DNA from 2 places in the Bacillus sp. GW821-FHT11D08 genome. Region 1 is predicted to be linked to the other one. Evidence: a T-box and tRNA genes for the amino acid it is inferred to sense, from the RefSeq annotation. Region 1 holds a T-box; the other holds one or more tRNA genes.
What was found. A T-box is a leader RNA that pairs with one kind of tRNA and senses whether it is charged. The one in region 1 lies ahead of alaS (alanine--tRNA ligase), so its partner is inferred to be a tRNA-Ala.
Positions count from the first base shown of each region.

Region 1 (10,782 bases):
TTAGTTTAAACTGTCCAGATATCCTTGAAGGATCATGACAGCCGCCATTTTATCAATGACTTTTTTTCGTTTTTGCCTGCTGACGTCAGCCGCGATCAGCATTTTTTCAGCCGCCATCGTCGTCAGACGCTCGTCCCACAGCACAACAGGGACATTGTACGCTGTTTCAAGCAGTTTCGCAAATGTTTGGCTGGCTTCGCCTCTCGGACCGATCGTCCCGTTCATGTTTTTCGGAAAACCGAGCACGATCTTCTCTACATTATAGTCTTTCATCAGCTCGGATAAACGGTCCAGACCGTAATCTCCTTCAGCCTCGTTTATTTTTATCGTCTCAATGCCTTGAGCGGTCCAGCCCATTTCATCGCTTAAAGCTACGCCGAGTGTTTTCGTTCCAAGATCAAGTCCCAATATTCTCATGAATGTATTTACGCCTCTTTATGCTGTTCTAGATAGGATTTTACCAATTCCTCGATTAATTCGTCACGTTCCAGTTTGCGAATTAAGTTCCGGGCGTCGCGATGCCTAGGAATGTATGCAGGATCTCCAGACAGCAAGTATCCGACAATCTGGTTGATAGGATTGTACCCCTTTTCCTGAAGCGCATCATATACCGTATTCAGCACTTCTTCGACGTTTGTTTCAGCAGAATCATCGGAGAAATTAAATTTCATCGTTTTATCAAACGAGCTCACCGTTTTGCACCTCTTTCCCAAATTCGCAGGCAAAGTTCAGCCTGAGGTCCTCATCTTATCATCATTCTACACTACTTGAAAGGATTATAAAACGGATTTTATCCAATCTTCCGCAGATGCCAGCGCCTCTTCCAATTTTTCAGGCTGCTTTCCGCCGGCCTGCGCCATGTCCGGACGGCCTCCGCCTCCGCCTCCGCAGACTTCAGCCGCTTGTTTGACCATTTTGCCGGCATGAAGGCCTTTTTCGATCAGGTCTTTCGTCACGCCTGCTGAAAGGTTGACTTTCTCATTTTGCACGGCGCCGAGAATGATGACCGCAGAACCGAGCTTCGCTTTCAGATCATCCACCATAGTGCGAAGGTGGTTCATGTCTTTCGCATTTACTTTTTCAGCCAGCACTTTTACGCCGCCGATGTCTTTTACTTTAGACAGAATGGCTCCGGCTTCCACATTGCCAAGTTTGCTGAGCAATGATTCATTTTCTCTTTGCGCTTCCTTCAGCTCCGCTTGAAGAGACTGAATTCGCTTCGGTACGTCTTTTACGTTTGATTTCAGCTCGTCCGCAGCGTGCTGCAGAAGGCTGAGCTGGCTGTTCATTTCCTGATAAGCGCCTTTTCCTGTTACGGCTTCAATTCTTCGCGTCCCTGCGCCGATCCCTGATTCGGATACGATTTTAAACAGGCCGATTTCAGCCGTATTCGTGACATGGCATCCGCCGCAAAGCTCAAGGCTGTAATCTCCGACTTGTACGACGCGGACAATATCGCCGTATTTCTCGCCGAACAGGGCCATCGCGCCCATTTCTTTCGCTTCATTGATCGGTTTCAAATCAATCGCTACCGGAATGCTCTCCCAGATTTTTTCGTTGACGATTCCTTCAATGCGTTCAAGTTCTTCTTTCGTCACTTGACCGAAATGAGAGAAGTCAAAACGCAGGCGATTTTCGGTAACGAGTGAACCCGCTTGGTTGACATGTGTGCCGAGAACGTCTTTCAGCGCCTGGTGCAGGAGGTGGGTTGCCGTATGGTTTTTCACCACGCCGCTTCTCATTTGATCTTCAACTTCAGCCGTCACGCTTGCGCCTTTTTGAATCGTGCCGCTAGCCACCGTGCCTTCGTGTACATGCTGACCGTTCGGAGCTTTTTTCACGTCTTTAATGGTTACGACAGCCTGCTCGCTTCTCAGCACTCCTCTGTCACCGATCTGTCCGCCGCTTTCAGCATAGAAAGGCGTTTTGTCAAGAAGGATTTGGACGGTATCCCCTTCATGCGCCTCACTGATTAATTGCCCGTCATGAAGAAGCTCGATCACCTTCGCTTCAGCTTTTACAGCACTGTAGCCGACAAATGTGCTTTCTGCGGTAATGTCGCGCAATGCGCCGCCCTGAACCTGCATGCTTCCTACATCTTGGCGCGCATTTCTCGCCCGTTCACGCTGTTTTTCCATTTCGGCTTCAAAGCCTTTATGGTCAACCGTCATTTGCTCATCTTCCGCGTATTCCTCCGTCAATTCAACCGGGAATCCGTACGTATCGTACAGTTTGAATACGTCTTTTCCGGAGATGATGCCGCTGCCTTTTTCCTTCTCTTTCTTTATCACGTCGGATAAAATGGCCAGACCTTCGTTTAATGTTTCGTGGAAGCGCTCTTCCTCCGTTTTGATGACTTTGGCGATAAACTCTTGCTTTTCTTTCACCTCCGGATAGAAAGCGTCCATAATTCCTGCAACAGTCGGTACTAGCTCATACATAAACGGACGGCTGATACCGATGGTTTTCGCGTATCGCACTGCCCGGCGCAAGAGGCGTCTCAGTACATACCCGCGCCCTTCATTCGACGGCAGAGCTCCGTCGCTTACCGCAAATGCGACCGTTCTGATATGATCGGCGATCACTTTAAAGGCCGTATCCTTCACTGCGTCCTTTCCGTAAGCATCTCCGGAAATGCGCTCTGTTGCTTCAATAATCGGCATAAACAAATCAGTGTCAAAGTTTGTCGGGACATCCTGAATCACGGAGACCATCCGTTCAAGCCCCATGCCCGTATCAATGTTTTTCTTCGGAAGCGGTGTGTACGTGCCGTCCGGGTTGTGGTTGAACTCTGAGAATACCAGGTTCCATACTTCAAGATAGCGATCATTTTCGCCGCCCGGATACAATTCAGAATCTGACGGGTCATTGCCGTATTTCTCGCCGCGGTCATAGAAAATTTCCGTATTCGGTCCGCTCGGGCCTTCGCCGATATCCCAGAAGTTCCCTTCCAGACGGATGATTCTTTCTTCCGGAACGCCGATTTTTTCCGCCCATAGCGTATAAGCTTCTTCATCCTCAGGGTGAACCGTTACAGACAGCAGCTCCGGATCAAAGCCGATCCACTTTTCGCTCGTTAAAAACTCCCATGCCCACGTGATCGCTTCTTCTTTAAAATAATCACCGATGGAAAAGTTTCCGAGCATCTCAAAGAACGTGTGGTGGCGCGCCGTTTTCCCCACATTTTCAATATCATTTGTTCGGATTGATTTTTGCGCGTTTACAATTCTCGGATTCTCCGGCACAACGCGGCCGTCAAAGTATTTTTTCAGCGTCGCAACGCCGCTGTTGATCCATAATAAAGACGGATCTTCATGCGGAACCAATGAGGCGCTCGGTTCAACGGCATGGCCTTTTTCTTTAAAGAAATCTAAAAACATTTGACGCACTTCAGCAGAAGTTAAGTGTTTCATCTATATTCCTCCTTATCACTACCCGAAATTCTCTTTTGCGACAGCAAAAAAGCTCTCTCCCTATGCAAACCATGCGTTCACACAGGGACGAGAGCTGTCTCGCGGTACCACCCTGATTACAGGCCGAAAAAGGCCTGTCACCTTTCATCCCGTAACGCAGGACTGCGGCAGCCTTTAACTGCACTCAGGATTAGCTTCGGCCGATCTTCTGCTGAAGCTCCTTTCAGCGTATCGGAGCTTCTCTCTTAAACAGGGCTTCGGCGTACTCATATCCGTCACTCGAGATTCGTATGTATTCTACTCGAAATTATAGACAAGCAGAACCCGAATGTCAATGTTCCGTCCTGATCCGCAAAAAGTGTATGGCCGTCACTTTTAAAACGGCTGCCGCCGGAACAGCGAGAATCATGCCGGGAATGCCCGCGAGCTCTCCTCCGGCAAGGAGCGCCAGCATGATCACGACGGGATGCATTCTGAGACTGCGCCCGACAATAAGCGGGCTCAAAATGTTTCCTTCTATAAATTGCAGAATAAAAATCGTGACGATTACGATGATCACAGCTTTAGCAGAAATCGCCAACGCAAGGAGCAACGCCGGTACAGCGCCGATAAACGGACCGAAATACGGGATGACATTCGTAATCCCGATGGCAAGGCCCAAAATCAGCGGGTAAGGAAGCCCGAACAGCCAAAATGAAACGCCGGCTATTAGCCCGAGCAAAAAACAAACGAGAAGCTGACCGCGGATGTAATCACCGAGAGAGTCGTCTACATCCCGCAGAAATTCACTCCCCCTTTTTCTCCAGGACTTCGGCGTCAAATACCAGACTGTCTTTTTCATGACGTCTATATCCTTCACCATATAGAACACGAGAAAAGGAATCGTCGCCGCGATCAGGATATAATCAAGCACGAAACGGATGCTTCTGATCGTGCTTTCAATCGTGCCGGCAAGAAACGTTTCTGTCTGCTGAATCATTTTGTCCATTCGATGGTGCATGCCGTCAGGCCAATGATCCGTGTGATTATGCAGATGCTTCAGCATGCTGTTGTAGTTTTTGGCAAGACCGGGAATGCTCTCAGAAAGATCCTGCAGCTGTTCAATTAAAACAGGAACCCCTTTATAAACCCCCCAGCCGATTCCGCCGAAAAACAGGCAATAAATCAGAAGCAGGCTTAAAGTTCTAGGCATCCCTTTTCTATGAAGCCATTCAGTAATCGGAAGTAAAAGATAAGCAATAAATACTGCGATGAATATAGGAATAAAGAGAGATTTTATAACAAGCCAAATGGGAGACCATAACATATCGAGCATGCAAAAGACATACACTGTTAACAAAACGAGCAGACATACAGCCGTCCACATTAAGAGCTGCAGCGGTTTTTGAAGCATGACGTTTCACCTCTTGCTTTATCTTTTGACAGAAAGCCGGAATTATTCCCGTTTCGTAAACTCCGCCTTATGACGCAGACCTCTTGACGGAAATAATTATCAGAAATTACTAAATAATCTAAATAATATTCATAAAAATCTGTATAACCATCGTAATGTGTTAAAGGATTTCAAAAACTGTCCAGTCAATATGACTCATGTTTTTTAAGGAGGATGGCCATGATTTCATTTCAGGATGTAAATAAGCACTACGGACATTTCCACGTGCTGAAAAACATTAATCTGCACATTAAAAAAGGGGAAGTCGTCGTTATCATCGGACCTTCAGGATCGGGAAAAAGCACGCTTCTCCGCTGCATTAATCAGCTGGAAACAGTTGATGGAGGCGCCTTAACGGTAAACGGCGTCTCCATCCATGACAAGAAAACGGATATAAATAAGGTCCGCCGCAATATCGGCATGGTGTTCCAGCATTTTCATCTGTACCCGCACAAAACCGTTCTGCAAAACATCATGCTCGCACCGATCAAAGTGCTTAAGCAATCAAAAGAAGAAGCAAAAGAAACGGCCTTATACTATTTGAAAAAAGTCGGTATACCGGAAAAAGCGGACGCTTATCCTTCACAGCTTTCGGGCGGCCAGCAGCAGCGTGTCGCCATCGCCAGGGGGCTTGCGATGAAGCCCGAAATTATGCTGTTTGATGAACCCACATCCGCGCTTGACCCGGAAATGATCGGGGAAGTGCTGGATGTCATGAAAACACTCGCAAAGGAAGGCATGACCATGGCAGTCGTCACACATGAAATGGGATTCGCAAAAGAAGTGGCGGACCGCATCGTGTTTATCGACGGCGGAGCCATCTTAGAAGAAGCTGCACCGGCTGAATTTTACGAAAGCCCCCGTGAAGAGAGGGCGCGTTTATTCTTAAGCCGTATTTTAAATCACTGAAAAGAAACGGAGGAGTGCTTATGTCACGTGTAACAAAATGGCTGTCATTCGGATTGATATCACTGCTGGCCGTCTTTATGCTGGCCGCCTGCGGAGGGAAAGAAACGTCCGGAGATTCAAAAGGAACGGGAAAAGACACGTTAGCCTCTATTAAAGACAGAGACAAAATCATCTTCGGCGTCAAAACCGACACGAGGTTATTCGGGCTGAAAAACCCAAGCTCCGGTGATATTGAAGGCTTCGATATTGATATCTCAAAACAGCTCGCAAAAGATATTCTGGGGGATGAGAAGAAAGCGGAATTTAAAGAAGTGACGTCAAAAACGAGAATTCCGATGCTGCAAAACGGCGATATCGATGCCATCACCGCCACGATGACGATAACGGATGAGCGGAAAAAAGAAGTTGATTTCTCAGATGTTTATTTTGAAGCCGGGCAATCCCTGCTCGTCAAAAAAGGAAGCAGCATCAAAAGCACCGAAGACCTGGGAAAAGGCTCAAAAGTATTGGCGGTAAAAGGCTCTACTTCCTCACAAAACATCAGAGAAAAAGCGCCTGACGCCTCAGTGCTGGAATTTGAAAATTACGCCGAAGCGTTCACTGCGCTTAAAGCGGGACAGGGAGATGCGCTCACAACCGATAATGCGATTTTATACGGCATGGCAGATGAAAATAAACAATATCAGCTGACAGGCGAAACCTTCACCGATGAACCTTACGGAATCGCCGTCAAAAAAGGCCAATCCGGACTCATCAAGGAAATCAACGCCTCTTTGAAAAAAATGAAAGCCGACGGCAGGTACGAAAAAATCTATAAAAAATGGATTAAAGAAGAACCGGCAAAATAGAAAGGACCGCGGGATGAGCAGGCATGCTCATCCCCGTTTTATAAGGAGTGACATAGATGAACTTTTCAATTTTAACGGAAAACTTCGATATGTATATGGACGGTTTCCTGCACACATTGCTTGCGAGCTTCATCGCGCTGGCAGGCAGCTTTGCGCTGGGCGTTCTGATCGCAGTCATGAGAATCACGGCTTTCAAACCCCTTCAATGGATCGGCACTGCGTATGTGGAATTTATCCGCAACATCCCGCTTCTCCTCATCACATTCGTTTTTTATTTCGGACTTCCGAACGCCGGGCTGAGATTGGACGGCTTTCAGGCGGGAACGATTGCGCTTACGATATACACGTCGGCCTTTATCGCAGAAGCCATCAGAGCCGGAATTCAGACTGTCTCCAAAGGGCAGATGGAAGCGGCCAGATCGTCAGGCTTCACCTACAGTCAGGCGATGAGATACGTCATTCTTCCTCAGGCCGTAAAAATCGTGATTCCCCCGCTCGGAAACCAATTTCTCAACCTTGTCAAAAACTCATCAATACTCGGAGTGGTGGCGGGACTCGATTTGATGTATCAGGCGGATCTCGTTTCCTCAAGCACTCTTGTCGTGTTTGATGTCTATATTTTCGTCGCGCTTTTTTATTTGATAGTAACGATCCCGCTCAGCATCGGGGTTCACTATTTGGAAAGACATCTCGGAAAGAGTTATTAGAGAAGGAGAGTGAAAAACATGGATTTTAGCGGCGCCTATACACCTGACCATCTGCTGTTTTTATGGGACGGCTTTTTGGTCACACTTTATGTTGCGCTGATCTCCATTGTCCTGAGTTTTATTTTCGGGCTTGCCGCCGGCACTTTGCGCTATGCGAAAATTCCTATCGTCTCGGGCATTATAGCGGCCATTGTGGAAACCATCCGCAACCTGCCGCTGTTATTAATCATTTTCTTTACGTTTTTTGCCCTACCGGAAATCGGGATCAAACTGGAAATTACCGCGGCCGCCATTACGGCGCTGACGATTTTTGAATCGGCCATGCTGTCAGAAATCATCAGAAGCGGTTTGCAATCCGTTGACAAAGGACAGATTGAAGCGGCGCGTTCTTCAGGACTGACGTACACGCAGACTCTTTTTCTCGTCGTCATGCCGCAGGCGCTCAGGCGTATGGTTCCTCCGATTGTGAGCCAGTTTATCTCCTTATTAAAGGATACGTCACTTGCGGTCGTCATCGCTCTGCCCGAACTGATTCATAACGCGCAGATCTTAAACGGACAAAGCGCTGACGGAGGATATTTTTTCCCGATCTTTCTGCTGGCAGCCCTGATGTATTTCGCGGTCAATTACAGCCTGTCTCTCGCAGCCAGCCGGCTGGAAGCGAGACAAACGTAAAAAGGATACTTCCGGAGAAGTATCCTTTTTTCTGCTTAAAACATTTTCATGACTCGTCTTCTCATCCGTTTCATACCTTTTTTATTCAGCATATCGGACTGAGAAGCCATACGATACATAACGGCTCCAGCTCCTAAAGCCAACAGAGAGGTCATTGTTCTGCCCATCGCGCGTATCTCCTTTCAACTTTAAAAATTGATACTGCGTTCGTCTTCAGAAAACAAATCATCAAGACTGCTTAACGTGCCGTCTTCCTCTACTTGATGTGTCGCAATTTTGCCTTTGGCTACCGTCAGCTCAATGAAGCAGCCCCAGCAATAGTATTGGTTTACGCCGATTTTGCCGATATCTTTACTTTTGCAGTTCGGACATACAAGCACAGACTACACCTCTTATCCGTTCAGGACGATGCCTTCTTTCCCCGCTTCAATAAGCGTATCGGCGGCGCGGCGCACTTGGCGTCTGCCAGCCAGATCTGAAAAGAAGCCGTCCGAGAGTTCATATGCTACGATTATGCCCCTGTCCAAACAAAAGTATACATCTTCCAGCAAACCGAACATTTCACCATCAGGCGATTTCACCGGCTGCATCTTAATCTGTTCAAAGGTGAAACAGCTCTTCGGCAAAGGCTGCAAATGAGCATGACCGGCAGCTACGGCTTCTTGATCCATCTCTTTTATATCACTTGCCTCTAAAAAAAGATGGCGGTTATGAAACAGGCGTTTCTGCTCCAGCACGAAACCGAGAAACCGGCCGTCCAGAGAGAAACATACATCCGATATCATCCCGAGACTGCGCCCGGTGTTTTCGTCATATACTGTTCGTCCTTCAGCTGCATGGCATGTTCTCAAAGTGTGATCAACCACCTTTTGTTGAACACGTATAGGTTTTGCCAAGAAGCCGGGCAGCATACTTTGAAATGACTTCCACAGGCGAAAACCCGGCGCTTGTTTATGCTCCGGGTTTTATTTACGCTTTTTCTTCCATAAAGTCAAACGGCGTGATGCCTTCCATTCCGATGTTCGCATCATATACACTGAACGGCAGCTCTTTTTGCAGGGCGGCCAGTTCTGCATCCATCTCTTCAGTCTGCTCTGTGAGCCTGTTTTTAAGCGATGTCTGTCTGACGGTGGCATCATTGTTTTTGACGCCCCATTCAAGCGCTTCTTCTTCTCCGCAAAGAATCAGAAATTTTTTCGCCCTTGTAATGGCGGTATAAAGCAGATTTCTCCTGAGCATTCGATAGTAGCCTTTGACGACAGGCAGGACGACAATCGGGAATTCGCTTCCCTGCGACTTATGAATCGAACAGCAGTACGCGTGGGTAAACTGGCTGAAATCCTTTTTCGTAAAGGTGATTTCGTTGCCGTCAAATGAGACGACGACCATGTCTTCTTTTTCCGTATTTTCTTTGGCATAAAAAATGGATACGATTTCGCCGATATCGCCGTTAAACACATTGTTTTCCGGCTGGTTGACAAGCTGCAATATTTTATCGCCCGTCCTGTAGACGACATCTCCGAATTTCAGCTCCCGCCTTTTTTCTTTCGGCGGATTCATGATGTCTTGAAGAAGCATATTCAGCTCGTTAATTCCCGCTTTTCCCCTGTACATCGGGGCAAGCACTTGAATATCCCTGGAGGTATACCCCTTTTTTAACGCGTTCGAGACGACCTGATCCACGACTTCTTTAATCTGTGAAGAATTACAGCGGATAAATGAGCGGTCCTTTGTCGGCGCGGTCAGCCCCTTTGGAAGCAGTCCTTTTTTCATATCATGCGCAAGTTCCACAATGGATGATCCTTCAGCCTGACGGTAAATATCTGTCAGGCGCACGGTCGGCAGCACCTCAGAAGCCAAAAGGTCTCTGAGCACCTGCCCCGGTCCTACTGAAGGAAGCTGGTCTTCATCACCGACGACAATGAGCTGAATGTGCTTAGGAAGCGCCTTAAACAAATGGCTGGCGAGCCAGATATCGAGCATACTCGCTTCGTCTATAATGATCAGTTTCCCTTCTATCGGCTGATCTTCATTGTAGGTAAAGCCTTCAGCGCCATTCCAGCCGAGCAGCCTGTGTATCGTAACAGCCGGCAGACCCGTAGATTCGCTCATCCGTTTTGCGGCTCTTCCGGTCGGCGCGGCAAGCAGCACCGGGAACGCCTCGTCTTTTTTATAATCACCGGGGTCAAGCGATACTCCGTGCAGTTCACTGTATAATTCCACGATTCCTTTAATAACGGTCGTTTTCCCCGTCCCAGGTCCTCCGGTCAGTAAAAGCATCGGTGAAGACAGCGCTTTTTGAATGGCATCCTTTTGGCTTGGTGCGTATTGAACATTCATCCGTTCTTCCAGTTCACCGAGTGCAAGCAGAAATTCCGATTCAGGAAATTGATCGGCATACTCCGTTTGAGCCGCAATGTCGAGCACGCGTTTTGCGACATTTTGTTCGGCGTAAAACAAGGACGGAAAATAGCAGCGTTCTCCTTCTATGACGATATCCTTACTCTCCCCGAGGGCGATGATGCCGTCAGCCGCATCCATTTCCGTGACGCGGCCGCCTTCAGCTGACTGATTCAGGAGCGTTTGCGTATTGATTATCAGCTGCTTTGTTTCTATGTACGTATGGCCCTCTGAAAGACAGGTCGATTCAATTGTATATAAGATAGCCGCTTTGATCCGCTCCGGGTGGTTTCCTGACAGACCCATTTTTCCGCCCAGCTCGTCAGCTTTCACAAAGCCGATGCCTTCAACGTCTTTTACAAGCTGATAAGGATTTTCCTGAATTTTCTCCAGTGTTT
Region 1 is NZ_JBXARS010000003.1:203,764-214,545, forward strand. Features, by position in the region: gene ruvX (Holliday junction resolvase RuvX) at 1-417, opposite strand; gene AC1RRX_RS07965 (IreB family regulatory phosphoprotein) at 426-692, opposite strand; gene alaS (alanine--tRNA ligase) at 777-3,413, opposite strand; T-box leader at 3,494-3,701, opposite strand; gene AC1RRX_RS07975 (AI-2E family transporter) at 3,745-4,806, opposite strand; gene AC1RRX_RS07980 (amino acid ABC transporter ATP-binding protein) at 5,026-5,754, shown strand; gene AC1RRX_RS07985 (transporter substrate-binding domain-containing protein) at 5,775-6,602, shown strand; gene AC1RRX_RS07990 (amino acid ABC transporter permease) at 6,659-7,309, shown strand; gene AC1RRX_RS07995 (amino acid ABC transporter permease) at 7,328-7,984, shown strand; gene AC1RRX_RS08000 (YrzQ family protein) at 8,020-8,151, opposite strand; gene AC1RRX_RS08005 (YrzR-like zinc ribbon domain) at 8,173-8,364, opposite strand; gene AC1RRX_RS08010 (PRC-barrel domain-containing protein) at 8,377-8,835, opposite strand; gene recD2 (SF1B family DNA helicase RecD2) at 8,954-10,782, opposite strand, start outside.

Region 2 (10,782 bases), on a different contig from region 1:
CCATTAACGAACCGTTCGATAATTCAGGCTTAAACGCGTTTAGCACCGTACCGTTCTTATATGCATCATATCGTGATGAATATTGGCAGTAGCTTGCCGTGAATCTCCTGACGGGTCCGATTTTATGTAAGTGGTTTTGAAGCATGCTGAAGTTCGGCAGGAACGTTGTTTTCATGGCTTCCATCAAGAGAACGCCGTTCGTTTTGGCTGCATGAATCATTTCATCCGTTTCCCTTGCGTTAGACGCAAACGGTTTTTCGCACAGTACATGCTTGCCGTGTTCCATAAAAAGGACCGCCTGCTCTTTGTGAAATGCATTCGGGCTGGCGAGATACACCGCGTCATAGGCTTCGCTTTCCGCCATTTCTTTCAGGCTGGTGAAATAATGAGCAGCGCCGTGTTTGCCGGCGAATTCCGCCGCACGTTCCTCAGTTCTGGAATAAACCGCCGTTAATTGAAAATCATCAATAGCAGAAGCCGCCTCCAGAAATCGTTCTGTAATCCAATTCGTTCCGACTGTTGCAAATCGAATCATTGCTATCGCTCCTTCTATGTATTGGCTTACATTATAGCTTTTTTTCTGAGAAACATAAATGGAAAAAAGGCTGGCAGCTAAAGAGATAGGAAAAATTCCCATAGAGACCGGTTATTATTTTTCATTACAGGAACGATAGTGTACAATTTAAGTAAAATACATATGATGGAGGAACAATAGTGGAAACATTGCAAACATGGGGCGGCAGATTTAAACAGTTTTTCTTAGACAATAAATTTGTCTTGTTTTTGCTTGTATTGCTGCTCATCGGTCTCAATATCCTTGTCTTTATGAAGACATCATTTATTTTCACACCCATTATCGTCCTGCTTAAAACGATTGCGCTCCCCGTCATTTTGACAGGAATCGTTTATTATCTGCTTAATCCGATCGTAGATATATTGGAAAAAATAAGAGTGAAAAGAGTCTATTCCATCCTGCTCCTTTACCTCATTATTATAGGGCTGATTACGATTACGGTCGTTTCAATTATTCCGTTTTTAAAGGAACAGATCATGAGCCTGATCGACAATCTGCCGAAATATGTGGATATCGTTGAAGATCAGACGAAAAGCCTGATCGGAAGCGATTTTGTAAATCAGGCGCAAAAGACGATGAATATCAACATTTCCGATCTTGCTAATAAAGTATCGGCGCAGGCGGCGACAATTGCAAACAGCACATTTACCGGGGTCGGGAATTTTATCGGCGCGCTGACGGAAGTGATTATTTCAATTGTGACCGTGCCGTTTATTCTGTTCTATTTGCTGAAAGACGGCAAAAAACTGCCAATCTATATCTTAAAGTTTGTGCCCACCCGTCTGAAAGAACAAACGTATACGATGCTTAGTGAAATGAACCACAGATTAAGCTCCTATATTAGAGGACAGGTCATCGTCAGCTTCTGCATCGGGTTTTTATTATTTATCGGCTATCTGATTATCGGACTTGATTATGCGTCACTGCTTGCGGTCATTGCCGCTTGTACGAGCGTTGTTCCGTATTTAGGGCCGACCATTGCTATCACGCCGGCGATTATTATCGCGTTGGTCACTTCGCCCCTTATGCTGCTGAAGCTTGCGATTGTCTGGACCGTTGTCCAGCTCGTGGAAGGAAAATTAATTTCTCCGCAGATCATGGGGAAAAATCTTCACATTCACCCGATTACCATCATCTTTGTTCTTTTAACTGCCGGAAAGCTGTTCGGGGTTGTCGGCATTATTTTAGCCATCCCGGGGTATGCGGTCATCAAAGTGGTCACGACCCATCTGTTTGATTGGTTCAAAATGCGTTCGCATTTATATGAAGAAGAAAAAAATGATGCTGGATCGAAGTCATAAAATCGGAACGGATATGATATTTATTATAAGACAGGCTTTCCTTCAGAGGAGAGCTTCTCTTTTGTAAATGATGAATGAAGGGAAGAATGGGATGACATTATGGGAGATGTTCACAGCAGCCGTTTTGGGAATCGTGGAAGGGCTGACGGAGTATGCGCCGGTTTCTTCCACGGGACATATGATCATAGCGGATGACATCTGGCTGAAATCCGGAAGCCTGATGAATCCGGAAGCCGCCAATTCCTTCAAAGTGGTGATTCAGCTCGGTTCGATTCTGGCGGTGGCCATTGTGTTTAAGGATCGGATATTACATTTACTCGGCCTCAAAAAAAACGTCACGCGCGATCAGCAGAAGGGATACAGGCTGACCATCGCGCAAATCGCCGTCGGTCTTGTTCCGGCGGCGGTGCTCGGCTTTTTATTTGAGGATTTCATTGACCGCTATTTATTCTCCGTCAGAACGGTCGCTTACGGATTAATTGCCGGAGCCGTGCTTATGCTTATAGCGGACTGGATCAATAAAAGGAAAGAAACGATCGATACGGTAGACAGAATCACCTACAAACAGGCTTTCTGTGTCGGATTATTCCAGTGTCTCGCCTTATGGCCCGGATTTTCCCGCTCAGGCTCAACGATTGCCGGAGGTGTCATTGTCGGCTTGAATCACCGAGCAGCCGCAGACTTCACATTTATTATGGCTATTCCGATTATGGCGGGCGCAAGCCTTCTGAAGCTGGTGAAATACTGGAGCAGTCTTTCTTATGACATGATTCCGTTTTTTCTTGTCGGCTTTATCTGCGCCTTTGTCGTCGCCCTCTTAGTCGTCAAGTTTTTTCTTCGGCTCATTAACCGGATTAAGCTTGTCCCGTTCGCCATTTACCGTGTCATCCTCGGCATCATTTTAATCATGCTCGTGCGATAAACGAAGAGGCCCCCGGAGGGTCTTCTTTTTATGTTCGAAAAACGTCTCAGGAAAATATGAGCAAACTGAATTTTCTGCTTGAAATTCATAGAAGACTCGTCTATAATAAAACATGACGTTACAGCACGGGGCCATAGCTCAGCTGGGAGAGCGCTACGCTGGCAGCGTAGAGGTCAGGGGTTCGAGCCCCCTTGGCTCCATACCTTTAAACCCTTTATAAGGGTTTTTTTATTTGTCAGGAACAGAGCCAATAGCCCCAAAAAGCAATTGGGGACAATTTGGGGACGAAAAATTTATTTTGAGGAAGTTTAGTTGCTTTTCGCCTTCAATTAGGATTGAAGAAGCCGCCTCTAAAGGCGGCTTTGTTGTTTATCAATTTTCTTGCGGAGCAATCTTTGCTGGTGTAGCACCGCAGAACAGGAAGAATGTAAATAATACTGGTGGAGAAATTGCTACACCTAATTTGCCCAGATATTCCAATACTGTCCACCAATCTCCTTTTTCAATTGCCTTTTGAACTTTATCTAATGCTCCTTTAGAGATACCAATAGCATCTTCAAGGCATCTTTGAACAGTGTTCTTTTGGACACTTGCATACTTATATTCCTTGTTCATATAGTTAGCGAAGGCGATCATACCCTCTTTTTGACCTTTGGTATAAGGAGACTTTTCAAGCTCACCCTCATTAACTGTGTAACCTGTTTCTTCATCAAAAATTACAATCTTAGTAAAGATGTACTCAACTTCTTTTAAAGATTTTTCAATTTGTTCTTTAGTTAATCCATCTAACCCGTTCTCTTCCTCTGCTGAAACTGTTGGCGCTATTGTAGCAATAGCAAGAAGTAGGGTCAACGCCAGAAAAACTAATCTTTTCAACATTATAACTCCCCCTTTTGGAAAATTGTACAAGTAACTACATGGTAACACATTTTTCCAAATTAGGGTATGTTTATCCAGTTTTAATCTGTTTAGACAGGATAAGTCAAATATCGACAAAAAAGATTATGACCATAAACTCAAAGCAAGAGTCGAAACCCCCCATGCTATTATCCCAAACATTACAGAGAACCTAAGACAAGCTTCAAATTTTGAAAGCCCTCGCTCTCTTTTTGTTTTACCTAATTTCCAATAAATAGCGTATCCGGAGAACACCAAAATGATTATTCCAAGTCGTGTCATGTTTTCTAAAAATTCTATACCATCCATTGATTTTCACCTCGTTTTTATTTATGAGAAAAAATAAAGTAGACTTGTAGAAAGTCTACTTATACACGTTTATCCAAAGTACACATTTCTTTAGAGCTGAGAACGCTTGAGTGATAAAGTAAGGCTCATTTTAAAATGGCACATCCTTATCCCCTCCCCATTTGTATTCCCGACACATTAGTTTTATTATCGCAAATAGAATGGCCATTTCCAACAGTTATGTGAAAATAAGTAATGCGTAATATGTCTAATGGTATAAGAAATGATGTATCTTTTATCCAACAAAATCATGATTTTATAATCACTGTAGACCGCAAACAAATTGCGGTTTTTTTTCGCCCAAACATATTATGGAAATGTTAGAATATTATATAAAAGGAGGAGTGGCCTTGTGAGTTCTGTTTTACCATCATCGGAGGTTGGCGTTAAGATTAATGAATGGTACAAAATGATACGTCAGTTCAGTGTTCCGGATGCGGAAATTTTGAAAGCGGAAGTGGAACAAGAAATAAATGAGATGGAAGAAGACGAGTATCTACTGATTTACTACACCCTCATGAAATTCCGCCATCAGCTCATGTTGGATTATTTAGAACCGGTGACTACCCGCGTGAGACCGACAATTGACGAGCTGCTGGAAAAAATCGAAGCATCAAATAAAGGAATTTCCGGCCTGCTGTGCTATTATTCTTTATTTTTCCGCGGCATGTATGAATTTGATCAAAAGCAGTATGTAAAGGCTATCGGCTTTTATAGAGAGGCTGAAAAACAACTCGTTCATGTGCATGATGAAATTGAGAGAGCGGAGTTTCATTTTAAACTGGCTGAAGCATATTACGGTATGAAACAAAGTCACGTCTCTATGCATCACGTAAAGCAAGCGCTCGATATTTACGATCAGTATGAGTTGTATAAGGTCCGGAAAATTCAATGTCTATTTGTCATATCAGGGAATTATATTGACTTTAAACGCTTTGAAAAAAGCTTGCCGCATTTAGAAAAAGCTTTAGAGTTGTCGAAACAAGTAAACAATAATGAAAGGCTGCTCAGTTCTGCTTATTACAACATAGGAAAGAATTACGGAGACTTAGAAGAATACAGTAAAGCTGAAATCTACTTAAAAAAAGCAGCGGAGATATCTGAAAAGTATAAATTGGGTAACCTTCCGCATTCCTTGTTTACATACGCAAAGCTTCTATTTAAACAAGGGAAAACAAGCGAGGCGATTCAAATCAGCAAAAAGGGACTTTCATCAGCGATATTTCAAGGAGATAAGCTGTTTGAATCTCTGCAAAAATATTTGGAGGCTTTATATATTAATGCAATAGACCAAATGGGAATCAAAAAAACAATTGATTACCTTGAGAAAAATAAAAACTATTCGTATGTAGAAGATATTGCTCTTGATACGGCTGCTGTTTATGCAGAGTCAAAGCAATATGACAAATCTTATTTTTATCATCAAAAAATGATTCAAACGCAAAAACAAATTCAGAGGGGAGAATGCCTGTATGAATTTTAGAAAAGGCGTATTTATCATTGTGTCGGCTGTCGTTTTAATGTCAGGGATCGGTCTAGCAACATCGGCTGTTTCATTTGATGGATCTTATCAAGTTTCTTCTGATCGTAATCAAACCTAAGAAGGAGAGTGCCTGTATGAAAAAAAGCCTCTTCATTATTTTGGGTCTGTCGTTATCTTTGATATGCGGATTGGGTGTAAACACAGTGGAAAAACAAACACATGCTACCTTTCAAACTGCTTCTGATCGTCTTCAAACTTGAACAGCTTACGCCTTTTCTTCGGGAAAGGCTTTTTTAGTTTCTTCATTATATTGTTTCAAAACATCCACTTGTTTTTATTCTTATCCCATTCCAGCATACGCTGCTTCATGAGGTTCTTCACTGCTTCCCGGTTAGCGCGTTCATCCTTGCCGGTTTTTCTCTTCAATTCATCCAAGGAGGGGTTTTTTCCGAATTGGATCATGTTAAAGATAATCCGGTACACTTTTCGTTCAAAATCAGTCATTTGATCATCTCCCACTTCATAAGTCTCAACGGATAAAAGAGAATCAAATACAATAATGTATCCACCTTTAAGTTCTCGACACGAGTTTCCTTCCGTATGTGGTCCCGTAATGAACTGCGCAGATAACCTCGCGTATGTATCCGTCGTCATAAAGCTCGAACGATAAATCTATGCTAATATTAAAAAAATATGGCACTCTATATTTTTAGATCTTAAGAATATATAAGAATTGATAAGCTCAATTTTCAAATTTAATGGAGGGAAAATAGAAAGGAGAGAAATGATAAAGTATTTTGGAATAGTGTCGCTTATCATCCTTTTATTCACATTGTACTTCCTGCCTCATATTCATTGGGCACTTGGAATCCTAGGAATTGTCGTGGGGAGTATTCTAGCAATCAAATCACCTAAAGGAATTGCTAAGTATATTTCTTTTGTTATCCTAGCACTTTGTTTACTTTTACTATTATTATTGATTGTGATGGGCGTTTTGATGGCAGGTCTAGTGGAAAATTAACCTTAATTTATAATCCTATTTGGGGACAGATGGGGACGAATTAGGGACCAACTTGTTCATTTTTAGCCAAAACAGAAGATTTTTTATCAGAAAGGCTGGTCAGCAAACCTTATAAAATAAGGTTTCAAAATAAAACGTCTGTTTGTATCAGAAACTCATCTCCAGACTGGCAGCGTAGAGGTCAGGGGTTCGAGCCCCCTTGGCTCCATACCTTTAAACCCTTATTCTATAAATAAGGGTTTTTTTGTTTTTTCATCTTCTGCGGCAGCCTCTGTGTTCTGCTTCATTTCTAACAATTCAAAATAAAGGAAAGAGAGAAAATGAAAAAGAAAATCTATCTTATATTATCTCTTTCAGCGGCACTGGCACTTCTTTTAACAGCGCTTCTGCCTCTTTCTCCCGTCATCTTCACGTCTGCTTCAGAAAAAGGAGCCATCAGGCATGACATTTTATAAAAAAGGATATCCGTATCAAAGCTACTTTGCGATTCTTCAAAAATAAGAAGGCGGCGGAGAGGCCGGGAACCTTTATTATGTAAATTGGTTCAATTGGAAAGATGAAACTGGACAGACGCCGCACGTATGTTATTCAAAAAAATCGTCCGAAGGCGGATACAAAGTAAGCTGCGGAACCGGACCGTAATGATCAAGAGCCCCTCTCCAATGAGGGGCTCTTTCTGTCGAGCTGAATGCCGCTCTGGCTCTCCGTTTAATATCCCCAATATAACGGCGTATCATAATGCCGATACGGATCATTCGGATAATGCGTATTTGGCTGATAAGGCTTATTCATATCATGAATACCCGTGTTTTCAGTCTGACCGCAGTATTTATCGGGACCTATCACAGTTGATTGCCGGATCGGTGAAACGGCTTTTTCCCACTCATGCTCATTCAGACAGTACGTATGCGCCATGATCTCAGGCGGCGTCAGACGGAGAATATCCGAGCCGTATATCACTTCAGGCGAAGGGGCGTCAAATATGGCCAAAAGGTGGGTTTTGTCTGAAGTGGCGACTTCATAATGCCACCACCCCTGCGGAACATTCGCCACTTGTCCTGAAGAGATCGGATAATTCCGTATTTTCTGGGTGAACGGATTCAGCATCGACACCACCGCGGAACCCGAAATACAGTACACCAATTCAGCGGCGTTTTGATGGGTATGCGGTTCAATCACATTTGTATTGCTCAGAAAGATATCTAATAATGAAATATTTTCAAGCGTGTTTAACTGTTTAATCCCCAATACATTGATAAAGTTCCGAGCATCTTTCGTAAAAAAACGGCTCTCATTCACATTATAAGTGAACTGTGTATTCGGAGACGTGTAATCGATATCGGAAACCATGCACTCCCCCGCTTTCATCTTTAAACGTATATTCCCAAATATATGTGTCCCTGTTTCACCGGGTGATAAAAAAAGGAGGTGAAATCCATAAATTCCAAATCCAATACAATATTGTGACGACTTTTTTAAAGATTCATTTTCAATATATCTTTTATTCAAAATATCTCTTACTATAAAGATATATTGAAAATACATCTTTAGAAGGGTTGAGGATTAACATGCTGGATGAGAGAACAATAGACATCATCAAAAGCACAGTACCCGTATTGAAAACACATGGAGAAAACATCACCGGACGCTTTTATAACCTGATGTTTCAAGATCATCCCGAACTGTTAAATATGTTTAACCAAACGAACCAAAAGAAACAGACTCAGCGCGCAGCATTGGCAAATGCAGTCATTGCGGCTGCGGCGAATATTGATCAATTAGAACAAATCATTCCGGAGGTCAGACAGATCGGCCATAAACACACAAGCATCGGTGTAAAACCGGAACATTATCCGATTGTCGGAAAGTATCTGCTTCTGGCAATTAAGGATGTGCTGCAGGATGCCGCAACTCCTGAGATTATGCAGGCATGGGAAAAAGCTTACGGTATTATTGCGGAGGCTTTCATCGGCATTGAAAAAGACATGTACAATGAAGCCGGATGGCAGGGGTATAAAGAATTTACGGTTATACAGAAAACGAAAGAAAGCAAAGATATCACATCATTTTATATCAAACCGAGTGACGGCTCTTCGCTTCCTGGATTTGAAGCGGGACAATATATCAGCATTAAAGTGCGGATTGCGGATTCTCCTTATACGCACATTCGCCAATACAGCCTGTCTGATGCTTCTCAAAAAGGCGCATATCGGATTTCTGTGAAAAAGGACGGAGCGGTTTCTTCTCATCTCCACAATGAAGTTCAAGAGGGAGATAAACTTGAAGTCAGTGCACCCGCCGGAGATTTCAAGCTGTCTTCTTCCGAAAAACCGGTTGTTCTTATCAGTGCCGGTTCCGGAATCACGCCGATGATGAGCATGCTGAAAACAGCCGCCGAAAAACAGCCGGAGCGTTCCGTTACTTTTATTCATGCCGCGAAAAACGGAGAGTACGCCGCGTTCCGCAAAGAGGCTGAACAAGCTGCGGAGAATCATCCGAATATTAACGTCATTTATGTATACAGTGAACCGGCAGAACAAGACCGCTTAGGAGACAAGCCTTTTTACAGCGGCAGAATTGATCAAACCTTCCTGGAGCAGCTTCATCTGAATCAAGATGCTGAATTTTACTTGTGCGGATCAGCGCAGTTTATGACGCAAATGAAAGACATGATTCTTGCACTCGGGTTTGACTCTGATTCCGTTCAATATGAATTGTTCGGCCCTCAGCTGAGCATGGCATAACATAAAAGACTCCTCAAAGAGGAGTCTTTTTTACTTGCACAATGTGTTCTTTCTCCGTCTTTTTCCCTATTTTATTGAAATTTTCATCAATGACCAGTAAAATTATAAATCTAGTGATTCCGGAATTAAAGGAAGGTTGATATGAAAAAGAAAGCAAAGACCAAAAAGGGGCTTGGATGCCTTTTTGCTGTATCTCTTATATTCGGATTATTTCTGGTATCAATGGTGTTTTCGAAATTCATAGTGACGGAAGAAAAACCGCCTGAAGAGGTGGACGAGCAGCAGGTCTTTATTGACAGCCTTTCCGGGCATGCTCAAATTTTATATGAGAAATATCATGTCCTTCCGAGCATCACCCTCGCACAGGCCATTCTCGAATCGGACTGGGGGAACAGTGAGCTTGCGGGGAAAGCGCGCAACCTGTTCGGTGTAAAAGGTGATTATAAAGGAAAACACGTCACGATGAAAACGGATGAATTTGAAAAAGGAAAACGAAAAACGATTCGGGCAAAATTCCGTAAATACAGCACGTTTTTTGAATCAATGGATGACCATGCCAAATTATTTGTCAACGGAACGTCTTGGAATAAAAAGAAGTACAAGCCCGTCATTGAAGCGGACAATTATAAAACTGCGGCGGCTGCCCTTCAAAAATCCGGCTACGCCACAGACCCCGGCTATGCTGAAAAAATTAAAGATGTCATAGAAACCTATAACCTGAATGAATATGACAAAATCAATGCCTCTCTTAAAGCAGTTGATATGAAAGGCGCCATCAAAGACCACGCCATTGAAGACGTGTGGTCCAAGCCGTCAAAAGAGCGGCATTCTATTAAACTGGCATCGGCGCAAAAGTTTACCGGCGAGCATATTAAAGTCGTATCTGAAAAACAAAACGGAGAATCCGTCTGGTACCAAATTCAAGTGAAAGATGAGCTGATCGGCTGGGTTGACCAAACCGCCGTCCAGTTAAGTGAAGAAACATAAGCATCAAAAAAAGCCGGCAGCCCGCCGGCTTTTTTACATTCCTTCAGTTTCAAACCTTTTAATATCACGTTTATGCCCCATCAGCACAAGACAGTCACATTCATGAATGACAGTCTCCGGAGAAGGGGACAGCTGAATGTTTCCATTATGTTTCAAGGCGAGAATGGTGCAGCCGAATCTGGCCCGGACGCCGAGATCAAGAATGGATTTTAAATGCAGCTTTTTCGTGGCTGAAAGCTCCACAATGCTGTATTCATCTGACAAATCAATGTAATTTAAGACATTTTCATCTGAAAGGCTTTGCGCAATCCGCACGCCCATATCCTTTTCGGGATGGATAATACGATCAGCACCGATTTTTTCAAGCACTTTGTGATGATAATAGTTTTGCGCTTTCACCCAGATATTAGGGATGTTCAGCTCCTTCAATAACAGCGTCGTCAGCGTGCTTGCCTGAATGTTGGCGCCGATTGCTACGATGACATATTCAAAATTTCTGATGCCG
Region 2 is NZ_JBXARS010000001.1:674,820-685,601, forward strand. Features, by position in the region: gene AC1RRX_RS03445 (Gfo/Idh/MocA family protein) at 1-535, opposite strand, end outside; gene AC1RRX_RS03450 (AI-2E family transporter) at 715-1,875, shown strand; gene AC1RRX_RS03455 (undecaprenyl-diphosphate phosphatase) at 1,967-2,797, shown strand; tRNA gene AC1RRX_RS03460 (tRNA-Ala) at 2,925-2,997, shown strand; gene AC1RRX_RS03465 (hypothetical protein) at 3,170-3,676, opposite strand; gene AC1RRX_RS03470 (hypothetical protein) at 3,800-4,003, opposite strand; gene AC1RRX_RS03475 (Rap family tetratricopeptide repeat protein) at 4,395-5,525, shown strand; gene AC1RRX_RS03480 (hypothetical protein) at 5,515-5,643, shown strand; gene AC1RRX_RS03485 (hypothetical protein) at 5,841-6,029, opposite strand; partial or broken gene AC1RRX_RS03490 (YjcN family protein) at 6,867-7,188, shown strand; gene AC1RRX_RS03495 (cupin domain-containing protein) at 7,255-7,896, opposite strand; gene hmpA (NO-inducible flavohemoprotein) at 8,115-9,290, shown strand; gene AC1RRX_RS03505 (glucosaminidase domain-containing protein) at 9,432-10,277, shown strand; gene ktrA (potassium uptake protein KtrA) at 10,311-10,782, opposite strand, start outside.
Region 2: it encodes a tRNA-Ala, which carries the amino acid that the T-box ahead of alaS (alanine--tRNA ligase) is inferred to sense. The anticodon was not compared.